Regions from separate parts of the Paenibacillus sp. FSL F4-0125 genome, predicted to be linked through region 2. Evidence: a T-box and tRNA genes for the amino acid it is inferred to sense, from the RefSeq annotation. Region 2 holds a T-box; the other holds one or more tRNA genes.

Region 1 (6,018 bases), 930 kb from region 2:
GCGTTTTTTAGATCCTAACCCTTGATCTATATGGCTAACAAAATTTTCTCAGGAACATAATGTGACCAGATGCCGTCCTAAATGGTGTTATAGGTAAAGGGGGCATAGAATCATGCAGCGATCCATGACCCGGCCGGGAAATCATGTGATAAAGAGTTACGAAATCTACGCAGATATGCTGTTCCGAATCGCCTTGGTCCATCTAGGCAGCCGCCAAGATGCCGAAGAAGCTACTCAGGAGACCTTCATCAAACTGATAGAAAAGGCGCCAAAGTTCAAAGATGCTGAACATCAGAAAGCATGGCTGATCCGCGTAATCACCAATCATTGTAAAACATTACTGGGTAGAGGCTGGCGAAAGCGTGAGGTTAAGCTGGAAAGCGCTGAGCCGATTGCGATAGACAACCCCGAAGAATTGGCTCTATTGCAATTAGTTATGGCGATGCCCATGAAGTATAAAACTGTAATCCATCTTTACTATTACGAGGATTATCCCATCCAGGAAATCAGCAAGATTCTGCAGATTAGTCAGTCTGCCGTGAAGATGAGACTTCAGCGGGGACGGCAACTGCTAAAACTAGAACTGGAAGGAGCGGAATCACAATGAAGGAAGATCAGTTTCGAACATTATATACGAAAGCGGTGGATTCTATGAAACCAGGTGAAGAGATGAAAAAAAAATTGATCGACAAACTGGTGCACCAGCAGGAGCGGAAACGTCCACGCAAAACGGTTTATATCGCGGCAAGTATCGTGCTTGCTGCCGGAATCGGCTTGGCTGCACCGAATATATGGCAGCAGTTGAACGGTCAGAGCACCCAAGGACAGATTGCTCAAGTAACTCCGGGCCCAGGTGATGCAGGCAATCCTAGCACAGATACGTCCAGAAGCATTATCATCCCCAAGCTGGAACTGCCGGATACCAAGTCTGGCGTTAAGGCAGATATGATCGCTCTAGTCGTGTATAAAGATAATATTTATACACAGTCTGCAACTCGCATCGACGCCTCCGACGCTGCCGCTCTGCGCGATGACAAGCTGGGACGGACTACAGGTGGCATCGATGAATGGAGCGGTAAAGACAAATATATTGAGCTAGCTTCTAACATCGGAGAGACGGATATCTATTCTGTGAAGGGATATGATTCCAATTTCCTGATTATGTCCTATTCGGAAATCAACGGCGAGGTATTCGCCGAACTGTATGAACATACGAACGGCATCACCGTAAACAGCGGTACTGATCTGTTCGGCAAGCTAAATCTTGAGGGCAGAATTACTTCAGCTCAGTGGGAAAGCTTCGACAGCTGGAACAATGGACTACAGAAGTACACACCGCTTGCTGTCGACGAGGCGTTTAGCGGCTTCCTGACGGCACTCAACGCGGCTAAACCACTGGCAGCAGAGCCACTTATCGAGCAAGGCATCTACGACAGCGAAGAGCGTAAGATCATCTATCTACAGTTGGAAGACAACGCCCGGGTAGAGCTGACGCTGTTCGGTCAAGGACTTGTACGTTACGGTCAGGCACCGGTATTCTTCGAAGTCGAATCTGAGGCATTCCAGAAGCTCTGGGATAGTATGAAACTATAGGGATGTTGGTCGGAAACCCAGCATACAGCGATCGAGACAACGATTACGACAACGTTACGGGCGCTATACCCATTAGAGAAGTCTAGCTGGATACGCAAAAAGGGCACTGCTTCCAAACCATTTCATGGCTTTGCGACAGCGTCCTTTTTGTATTGGTTATATGGTTTGCATTGCACCATGCCAGAATATCAGATTCTAAATAAAAATCCATATATCGCCAAAAGTTTTCGTGTAGTAGAATGATTTTGTCGATTAATATATGTGTTTAAGAAGGAGTGATTAGATGGGTGCAAAAAATAAAGTTATAGCTGGTGACTATGAAGGTAAAGTAATAATGTCTACTCTTGGAATTGTAAATTTGCAAACTGGTTTTTTAAAAACAATCACAATAGACAAAAACACTGTAGAGGATTATGAGATAATGGACGAAACTCATTCCAAAAGTGCTGTGAGTGCTGTAGGAAGAGGATTAGTGGGAGGATTTCTACTCGGACCGGTTGGTTTGCTTGCTGGCCTTTCAGCTAAGAGCAAAGGGGTTCATATCATTGCAGTTCAGTTCAAGGATGGAAAGAAGAGTTTAATAGAGATAGACGAAAAAATTTACAAAGCTTTTTTGAAGAATTGTTTTTAGAGAGAGTACATAGTGTAAAAGAGCCGTTGTAGGTTACTCCTATGATGGCTCTTTTACATGTTCAATATTGCTATGACATCGGGACTCAAAAAAGGAACGCCCACCATGGACGCTCCTTGTATTTCTTATTCGTCTACTCTACAACATTCTAGCTAGTTACGCATTTACACTTTCCGTAGCACTTTCATCAAATCAATGTCAGATTTCTATTTGGGATTTACCTTAAATTATTACTTATAGATTTCATTTGCTAAAATAATAACTTGTTCCTCATTGGAGGACTTCCCTATTTGTTTCGTATTTTCAACCAATCGAAAAATATTATCACAACATTGCTTAGCACCCATTACCAATAAAGGAACACCAATAAAATCAATTGATAATCCTCTTGAGAAGAACCCTCCGATTGACATCAGGATGGGCACCGTAGGTGAAGTATTAGAGAATATTATTTTTTCTTCAAAATGATGTCTACTTTCAAGTAATAAACTAAGGTCTCTTAAGGCTGGGACTACAAGTTTTGATGACTTTCTACCAATTGTATAAACAGAGTCTCCATTTTCATCAATTCCGTGAAAAATAATCTTACCAGAATCATTTTTCGTTAACTTATTGAAAAATTTAACATTCAATATTTCCTCTGTAGTTAATTTTCGCTCAGACTGAGTAATTTGTTTCAAATGATAAGCTGCTGCTAAAGATGTTGTATGTGTCCCACCATAGTCATTATAGATATAAATCATAATATCATCCTTCATATTTTTTCTATTATGATTATATCCATTGTTTTATGATGTGATTCGTTTAATTAATTTCAGACCCTAACTGCACATTAAGGAGGTATGCATGCAGCAAAGCAATGACTGATGCTGAAAAAGGATTGGATCTAAAGCAGATTGTGTTTTCATTGGCACTTTATAGTGGAGTGAGACGTGGTGTGATCCTTGACCTTCGCTAGTATGACATCGACTTTAAAAAGAAACAGCACAAGTCGACTATTTCTATATTTATAGACAGCAAAAAACCCTTACAAAGTAAGGGTTTTCTCTAAGTGGGCCCTGAGGGACTCGAACCCCCGACCAATCGGTTATGAGCCGACCGCTCTAACCAACTGAGCTAAGGGCCCGGATCTAAAAATATCCGAATGTACAATTGCTGTTGTAAATAAATTGGTTGCGGGGGCAGGATTTGAACCTGCGGCCTTCGGGTTATGAGCCCGACGAGCTACCGGGCTGCTCCACCCCGCGTCAGAAAAAATATTCAAACAGCGACAATAAATAATATACATTACAAATTGGGTCTACGTCAAGGAAGAATTTATAAAAGTTCTTAAGGCAGAAATCTAACTCCGTACCTTCCCTTACGGGATCGATAAATTTCTACAAAACGCGGGTCATGATAACCGTAAATCCAGCCATCTTGCTCCAATCTTTTAGCCAAACAACCTGCTTGAAATCTGGTCCTGAACAGTTTCGCGAAGTATATCCAATTCATGATGCCCTCTTCTCCTTTTCGCAAATTTATGATACACCGCTCTGAACTTATCATGCCCAAGTTCCACAAAATAAGCCACCAGAAAACTGGTGGCTTAGGGCATATTCCAGAGTCATTCACCGATCGAGTCGAAATAGACCGTAGGATCTTTTTCAAGTGTATCCAGCATGGTATTCCCTTGCTTCTCCCAAGCTTTGAGTGCATTCTCGACGGTTTTCTTACCCTGATAAACATCAATGAATAATTGACGTCCAACATCACTAATTCGGCTAACCCCAGGCTTCTGCATCTGTAAACTAATCAATAAAGGATCCGTTGCAGGTAATGGTCGGAGCGTATAAAAAGCTTCCAAGTTTACAGAAGGGGTCTGGGCGGTAATATAATCCTTGCGGGAAGTCAGTTCACTCTTGTTATGGGCTTTAATTTTCGCAACCTCATTACTGTTGACGAACTTAATCAAATCCCAAGCATCTTCTTTATTAGTAGCCGTAGAACTAATAGCCATCATATTCCCAAGCCATGTTCCAATGGCAACACCAGGCTTCTCTTGATAAGTGGGTACAGTAACCACACCCCATTTGAAAGGATGGTAATTCTTGATCTTAGCAGCATTACGCTCCACTACCGCCAGATCATTGAGATAGCCGTATTCCCCAACGACCATTGCCGCTTTTCCTGCGAGGAATAAATCCCCTTGGATTGGACTATAGCTATCCCCTTCTGTTCCTGCAAAATCCAACCCATTTAACCCAGGTACAATTTGCTTTTTAACCAACTGACTGTAAGTAGTCCAAGCCTGATGCCACTGTGTAGTATTTACAGTCATATGCTGACCTTTATTATCGTACATTGTAAGTTCTAGCGGTGCGACATAGCTCTGCATATCCCAGAATGGATCACTTAAGTAACGGTTCATCGAGAACCCATATATCTGAGTTTCTTTATTTGTTGATCTCTTCGTCACCTTATCTGCCAGCGTAAACAATTCATTCCAAGTCATCTTGTCCGTTGGGTAGCCGACACCAGCAGCATCAAAGATTCCCTTATTATAAAAAAGCGCACTAGATGAGAAGGTCGGCGCCAACGCAAAAAGACTTCCTCTTCCTAGCTCACGAACTCCATTCAGCGTTGTAGGCGCCATATTGCTTAAATCATACTGATCACGCGCTATAAGCGGCTCCAGCGATTGGACAAGATTATGATCTACCAAACTCTTCACTAATGCGCTATCACCGACAATCACATCAACAGGCTTATCCCCGCCCATAATCGCACGGATATTTTCTAAATTATCAGAGCTTGTGTCTGGGGAGGTATTAATGTACCGAAGCTCATTCGTATCTATAGCCGGTATAATCTCCAACTTGATCTCTGGATGCTGCAATTCATACATATCCGTAAACTGTTGACGAAAAAAAGAATCGTCCTCCCCAGACCATAGACTCCCAATACGCAATACACGCTGCTCCGTTGAAGCCTTAGAAGGCTCAGCCCAAGCTGTATTCCACCCATCTGATATTAGTGGTAGTAACAGCGCAGCGCATACTCCAAGGCTTAACCAGCGGCGCCACAGTCGTTTATTGTTGTTTATATGATTCATTATTGTATCCTCCTATAAAATACTTGATCCTTCTACAACTTATGGATAAATAATCCATAATGCTAGTAACAGTATAAAGCTTTAATCCGGAGGGGAAGTTACAGGTCGTTTAAAGTTATACTACGATTTCTTCATATTATTCCTATAAAAATGTTACTAGGAGGTTTCAAAAGGTGCCGTTACCTGCACAATTCCACCCTCTGCGACTGGATAGTTGCACTTTCTGCATCTATTAGTGGTGATTAAGTTCTGTTTCTACTTTTAAGTGCACTCTATGCAGTTAAAACACGTTACTAAGAGCTTCCGGCGAATAACTAGCTGATTATAATTGCATAAAGTGCAACTATAGTGCCCGTTCCACTAAGGGAAGTTAGTTTAAGTGCACGAAGTACAACTATTGGTGTCTGAGATGAAGGAGCGATATAAGTGTCAAGACATAGAACAACTGTGCATTGAGCTACTGTGACATAGATCAACGGTATGCAGAGCATCTGTGCAGTTAAAAAAAGCCCCCCACTAAAAAGTGAGAGGCTCGCCAAAACAAAACTATACTCAATTTTTTTAAAAATTAAACACCAAACGATGACGGATCTTTTCTCCAAGACTTCAGTACTTCTACGTCTGTCGATTCAATTTTGCCTTGTGCAAGAGCCACATCAATCAATGTGCTGTAATTGGACAAGCTTTGTAATGGCATTTC
Region 2 (6,018 bases):
CTCAGCACTTCATTCACGCGATTGGCAGAGGATGAGGCTTTTGTAAAAATAATAACCAGGTTAGAGACCACTATAAGTGCCAGCAAGATTTGAGTGACATAATTGATGAAGGCAATGATCTCTCCCTGAGACAACCGGCCCCCGTCAATATGAATTCCACCTACCCATAAAATAGCTATGATCGCCGCGTTTACTACAAGTGTCGTCATCGGTCCAAGTAAAGCGGAAATCCGCGAGACTCTGATCGCTGTAGTGGTTAAATCCTCAGACGAGGCATCAAAACGTTCTTTTTCCGTACGTCTCTTGGCAAAAGCACGAATGACCCGAATTCCTGACAAATTCTCACTAAGTACGAGTGCAAGTGCATCCAGCTTCTGTTGATACAATCGATACAAAGGAGCGCTTCGAGTGATAATGAAATATAAAATAATCCCAAAAATCGGCGTTGCCGCTATTAGGATCAGCGATAACCTAAAATCCAAGATCATCGACATTATGATAGCTCCGATGCAGATAAACGGCGCACGAATAACCAGGCGAATCAGCATGGCAACAGCAATCTGCAGCTGGTTTACATCATTAGTAATCCGGTTAATCAGCGTAGGCGTACCGAACGTATCCAGCTCAGCGTACGATAAGGATGTAATATGATTGAACATTTTATTACGAAGCGTCGTGCCGAATCCCTGAGATGCTCGTGCCGCATAGTATTGACATACCATAGAGCAGCCGAAGCCAAGTAGAGACATCAGCACCATCAAGCCACCCATGCGGTATACATAAGCACTGTCATGATTTCCTACCCCATTATTGATGATTAATGCGACAATGGTTGGCAGAATCAGCTCCAGAATCGCTTCCATCAGCTTAAAGATTGGACCGATGATGGCTTCTTTTTTGTACGATTTTAAATAAACTGCAATTTTGAACAACGTCATCCACACCCAACATAAGAAGTATTTAAGCATTTGAAATATGTATAATAACAGTTATGATTATGGCATATCTACTCACATATTAATAATATTTGATTCGTATCGCTCCCATACGATAAACATATCTCAATTTCGGAGGATTCTTTTATGGATATTAGACAACTTAAATATTTTATGGCTATCGCTGAGGAAGGGCAGATTACTTCCGCGGCCAGAAAGCTGCAAATGGCCCAGCCTCCGCTCAGTCAGCAGCTTAAGCTGCTTGAGGAAGAACTAGGCGTCAAGCTTGTAGATCGAGGTCCGCGCAGTGTGCAGCTTACCGAAGCAGGAGCCATTTTGCGTGACCGGGCTCAACAAATTCTGGAGCTGGCTGATTCCACTGCCCGAGAGCTCAATGATTTTGTCAAAGGCTTAAAAGGAACGCTCGCCATTGGTACGGTGTCTTCCTCAGGAGCGACCCTGCTCCAAGATCGACTTTGTGAGTTCCACAAAACTTATAAAGGCGTTAAATTTGAAATCCATGAAGGGAATACCTTCAGAATCATCGACCTTTTGAACAAGGGTATTGTCGAGATTGGCATTGTCCGGACACCCTTTAATGCTACAAATTTAGAATGTCTTTACACACAGGCTGAGCCTATGATTGCCGTAATGACTCCAGAGTATGACTGGAAAACAGATGAAAACTTCGCTGAGATCGGTGAGTTAAAAGATAAGCCGCTCATTATCTACCGCCGTTTTGAGCAGCTTATCCGGGAAACCTGTCTTGAGAACGGCTTTGATCCGCTAATTTTCTGCATGAATGATGATGCGCGAACAACACTGCTCTGGGCAAACGCTGGTCTTGGCATTGGAATCATCCCCAAATCCGCTTTCGAATTAACGAGTAATCGTAATTTAATCTATAAAGAAATCAGTAGTGAATCGCTTCGCACGCGTGTCGCCGCCGTCTGGATCAAGGATAAATACTTATCATCATTGGCTTCTAAGTTTATTGAGAGCTTCAAGAATGGTTAATTCACTTGTTGTTGAATGAGTCTTTCCTCTTCTTCTTTAATACGACTAATATCAATTCGTTCAAACAACAATTGTAAATCAGTTATTTGTTGATAAGGGGGAACTGCGCAGGGCTGCCAATTCGGTTGTTCAAGCGATAAGAACCCCCTGATCTTCTCACAAGAAAAAGGTAGAAACGGATGCAGCAAACTCGCCAAATTAGCGATAATCTGCACGCAAGTAAATATTGTAGAATCACAGGCTTCCCGATCCTCTTTTACCTGAATCCAAGGCTTTTGCCGATCAAAATATTGATTTGCCTTACGTACATAAGAGAAAATATACTCCAGCGCATCCTTTAAATCTCCCGCTTCAATTAGGCGCCCTGACTCCAGATACAAGAGATCAATGTTGTCCCTCCACCCCTGATCTAATCCTCCATTCGGCACTTTCCCTTCATAAAACTTATCCACAAAAGCCAATGAACGATTCACAAAGTTACCAAATGCTCCAAGCAGCTCACCATTATGACTATAAATAAACTCTCTCCAGGAAAAATCCGTATCCCGCTTCTCAGGCCCGTTGGCGATTAAAAAATAACGAATAGAGTCAGGATGATACCTTTCTAGAATATCAGGTACCCAGACCGCCCAATTACGGCTAGTGGAGAACTTCTGCCCTTCAAGGGTTAAATATTCGCTAGATATAATCCGGTCCGGTAAATGTAGCTCTTTTGCTCCTAATAAGACGGCTGGCCATATCAAGGTATGAAAAGGAATATTGTCTTTACCATGCACATAATAAGCGGTAATATCCTCATTTTCCTCTGACCAAAATTCCTCCCAGCCCCCCCCAGATTGAACGGCCCACTGCTTGCTGGCTGATAAATAACCACTTACCGCCTCAACCCAGACATAAATCTTCTTATCTTCAAATCCAGCTACGGGAACATTTACACCCCAAGATAAGTCTCTGGTTACTGCCCGATCCTGAAGCTTCTCCTTTAAATATCGTTTGGTCAGTTTTATTGCATTTTCTCTCCAGTGTACTGCTACGTCTACATAATCCGTTAATTCAGATTGAAATTTAGATAAGCTAAGATAAAAATGTTCTGTCGGCCGTTCTGTCGGTGTATTCCCACATAATTTACAGACTCTGTCCAATAAATCGGCAGGGTCTAGAATCGTAGAACAATAATCGCATTGATCTCCACGCGCCCGCTGTCCACATACCGGACAAGTCCCTTCCACGAATCTATCTGGTAAAAAGCGCTGATCCGCCTCACAGTAACATTGCGCAATGGTTTTTTTATATAAATGACCATTCTCTAGCAGCTTCGCAAACAACTCTTGCACGACCTTATGATGCTGCTGTTGATCCGTTCGAGTATATAGATCATAACTAAATCCCAGCTGTTCAAAACACTTCAGAAACTCTTCGTGGTATCGACTTGCAAAAGCTTCGGGTGTGATCCCTTCATTAGCAGCCTGAACCGCTACAGGTGTGCCATGACAATCGCTCCCCGACACATATAAAACGTTATCCCCCTTGCTGCGAAAATAGCGTGCCAGCACATCCCCAGGCAACACACTTGATAATCTTCCAAGATGTAAAGATCCATTCGCATACGGCCAAGCTCCGCCTATAAACACATTACTCATTAACCTTCTCCTCCTTTTTTTAGACAACAAAAAAACTCCCATCCACAAAGGACGAGAGTTCTACTCACGTGTTACCACCTAATTTTATAAATGCCTCATGACATTTACCTCTTCAGGTACGACGTTAATAAACGTTTATACCCTAGCACTGTAACGGATGCAGGTTCCGGCGCAGCCTACAACCCAAAAGGTTTCGATGCGCAGCTCTGAGACCATATTCCCAAGGTTTTTCTTTACTCCTTTTCAGCGACCGGAGCTCTCTGTAGAAAGAATTGCCGTGGTACTCTTTCTCTTCTTTGCTTTTACATATTCAAGTTACAGGAAATAATACTCAATTTGTTGTTTATTGTCAATGCGAAACATCAAGCTCACTGTAACTTTTCCAGTTAATCTCCGTCTTTTATATAAATAAGTTACAAGGAGGTCCCTCAGTGAAAAAAGTAAATTTACTTGTACTCTCTATTCTTTTACTAACAGGAGTATGGGGTTGTTCCGATAGTAAAGTTAATTCTGTTCCCAAAAGTGAACCCTATACTTCCAAAGAAGCCATCCGTAGAGGGGATATTGTTTCATTTGAAAAAGTGTACAACCTAGAAAAATTCGAGCAATTTATAACTAATCTCTCCAGCAAAAAAGCAGACAATATACGCGTTACAAGTTACACAGATGAAGGTGATCCCATATTTAAGGATTTGAAGTTTGATGGCAGCATAATTAATTACAGCTATGATACTTCTAATGATGCATTCGGTGGAAGCAACACAGGTGTCAGAACCGATACCTGCTCCGAAGTGACGAGTAAAAAAAGCACACAAGGTGAAATTATCTATTCGATCAGCGGTTGCACAAATAATGATTCTGAAATTGATTACTATCTTTTTCGCACAACAAAATGAAATACTGAAATAAAAAAGACCACCCAATCATAATACAATTGGATGGTCTCTGTACTTCATATTATTTCATGATTTTGCAAATATCATTGGTGAATTGAACAGGATCACTAACCTGTAGACCTTCGATCAACAGGGCTTGGTTGTACAGCAGGTTCGTGTATAAACCGAGCTTTTCTTTGTCGTTCTCTGCTGCCGCCTTCAAGGATTGGAACACTTCGTGATGAATGTTGATTTCGAGTACCTTGTCCGCTTGAACCTCTTGGCCATTCGGCATCGATTTCAAGATTTTTTCCATCTCGATGGTCAGTTCGCCTTCAGCAGAGAGACATACCGGATGAGTCTTCAAACGTTTGGAGGCTTTAACATTTTTCACTTTGCCGGACAGGATGTCCTTCATCGCTTCAAAAAGCTCCTTGTTTTCGTTCTCTTCCGCTTCCGTTGGCTTGTCCGCTTCGTCAGCTTCAATACCAAGATCTCCGCTGGATACAGACTTAAATTCTTTTTCCTTATAAGACATGATCATCTTGATTGCAAATTCATCAATATCATCAGTGAAGTAGAGAATTTCATATCCTTTATCCGAAACAAGCTCAGTTTGCGGGAGTTTCTCGATTCTGTCGATCGACTCTCCGGAAGCATAGTAGATGTACTTCTGATCTTCTGGCATTCTAGACACGTATTCGTCCAGCGTTACCAGCTTTTTCTCCTTGGAGGAGTAGAACATCAGCAGATCTTGAAGGGTATCTTTGTGCATACCATAATCGTTGTACACACCAAACTTAAGCTGTCTGCCAAAAGCATTATAGAACTGCTCATACTTCTCTCTTTCATCCTTCAGCAAGCTTTGCAGTTGGCTCTTCACTTTATTCTTAATGTTCTTAGCAATCAAAGTCAGCTGACGGTCATGCTGGAGCATCTCTCTGGAGATGTTCAAGGAAAGATCCTCTGAATCCACCATACCTTTTACAAAACTGAAGTAATCAGGCAAGAGATCCGCACATTTGTTCATGATTAACACACCGTTGGAATACAGCTCAAGACCTTTTTCATATTCCTTTGTGTAATAGTCAAACGGTGTATTTTCTGGGATGAACAAAATCGCATTGTACACTACAGCACCATCGGCACTGATATGAATATGTTTAAGCGGCTTGTCGAAGCCGTAACGCTTTTCTGCATAGAAGTTATCGTAATCTTCCGTAGTCAGCTCGCTTTTGTTCTTACGCCAGATTGGAACCATGCTGTTCACGGTTTGTTCTTGAATTACTTCTTCGAACTCGTTCTCCGTACCTTCTTTTGGCTTTGACTCCTTCACGTCCATCTTGATTGGGAAACGGATGAAGTCGGAGTATTTTTTAATGATGGATTTCAGGCGGTATTCTTCCAAATATTCATCATATTGGTCTTCTTCAGTATTGTCTTTAATTTTCAAAATTACATCAGTACCCACAGAATCCTTCTCGACAGACTCGATAGTATAGCCGTCAGCGCCCTTAGACTCCCATTTAAACGCTTCCTCGCTGCCTAGAG

What was found. A T-box is a leader RNA that pairs with one kind of tRNA and senses whether it is charged. The one in region 2 lies ahead of metG (methionine--tRNA ligase), so its partner is inferred to be a tRNA-Met.
Region 1: it has a tRNA-Met gene. The T-box ahead of metG (methionine--tRNA ligase) is inferred to sense a tRNA for this amino acid. The anticodon was not compared.

What each region holds. Positions count from the first base shown of each region.
Region 1 is NZ_JBBOZJ010000001.1:4,945,578-4,951,595, forward strand. It holds gene NST74_RS22045 (RNA polymerase sigma factor) at 113-607, shown strand; gene NST74_RS22050 (hypothetical protein) at 604-1,593, shown strand; gene NST74_RS22055 (hypothetical protein) at 1,877-2,224, shown strand; gene NST74_RS22060 (DUF3189 family protein) at 2,455-2,967, opposite strand; tRNA gene NST74_RS22065 (tRNA-Ile) at 3,277-3,350, opposite strand; tRNA gene NST74_RS22070 (tRNA-Met) at 3,395-3,471, opposite strand; gene NST74_RS22075 (hypothetical protein) at 3,554-3,718, opposite strand; gene NST74_RS22080 (ABC transporter substrate-binding protein) at 3,831-5,318, opposite strand; gene pyrE (orotate phosphoribosyltransferase) at 5,887-6,018, opposite strand, start outside.
Region 2 is NZ_JBBOZJ010000001.1:4,011,822-4,017,839, forward strand. It holds gene NST74_RS17745 (ABC transporter ATP-binding protein) at 1-932, opposite strand, end outside; gene NST74_RS17750 (LysR family transcriptional regulator) at 1,083-1,952, shown strand; gene metG (methionine--tRNA ligase) at 1,949-3,592, opposite strand; T-box leader at 3,637-3,898, opposite strand; gene NST74_RS17760 (DUF4362 domain-containing protein) at 4,024-4,488, shown strand; gene htpG (molecular chaperone HtpG) at 4,550-6,018, opposite strand, start outside.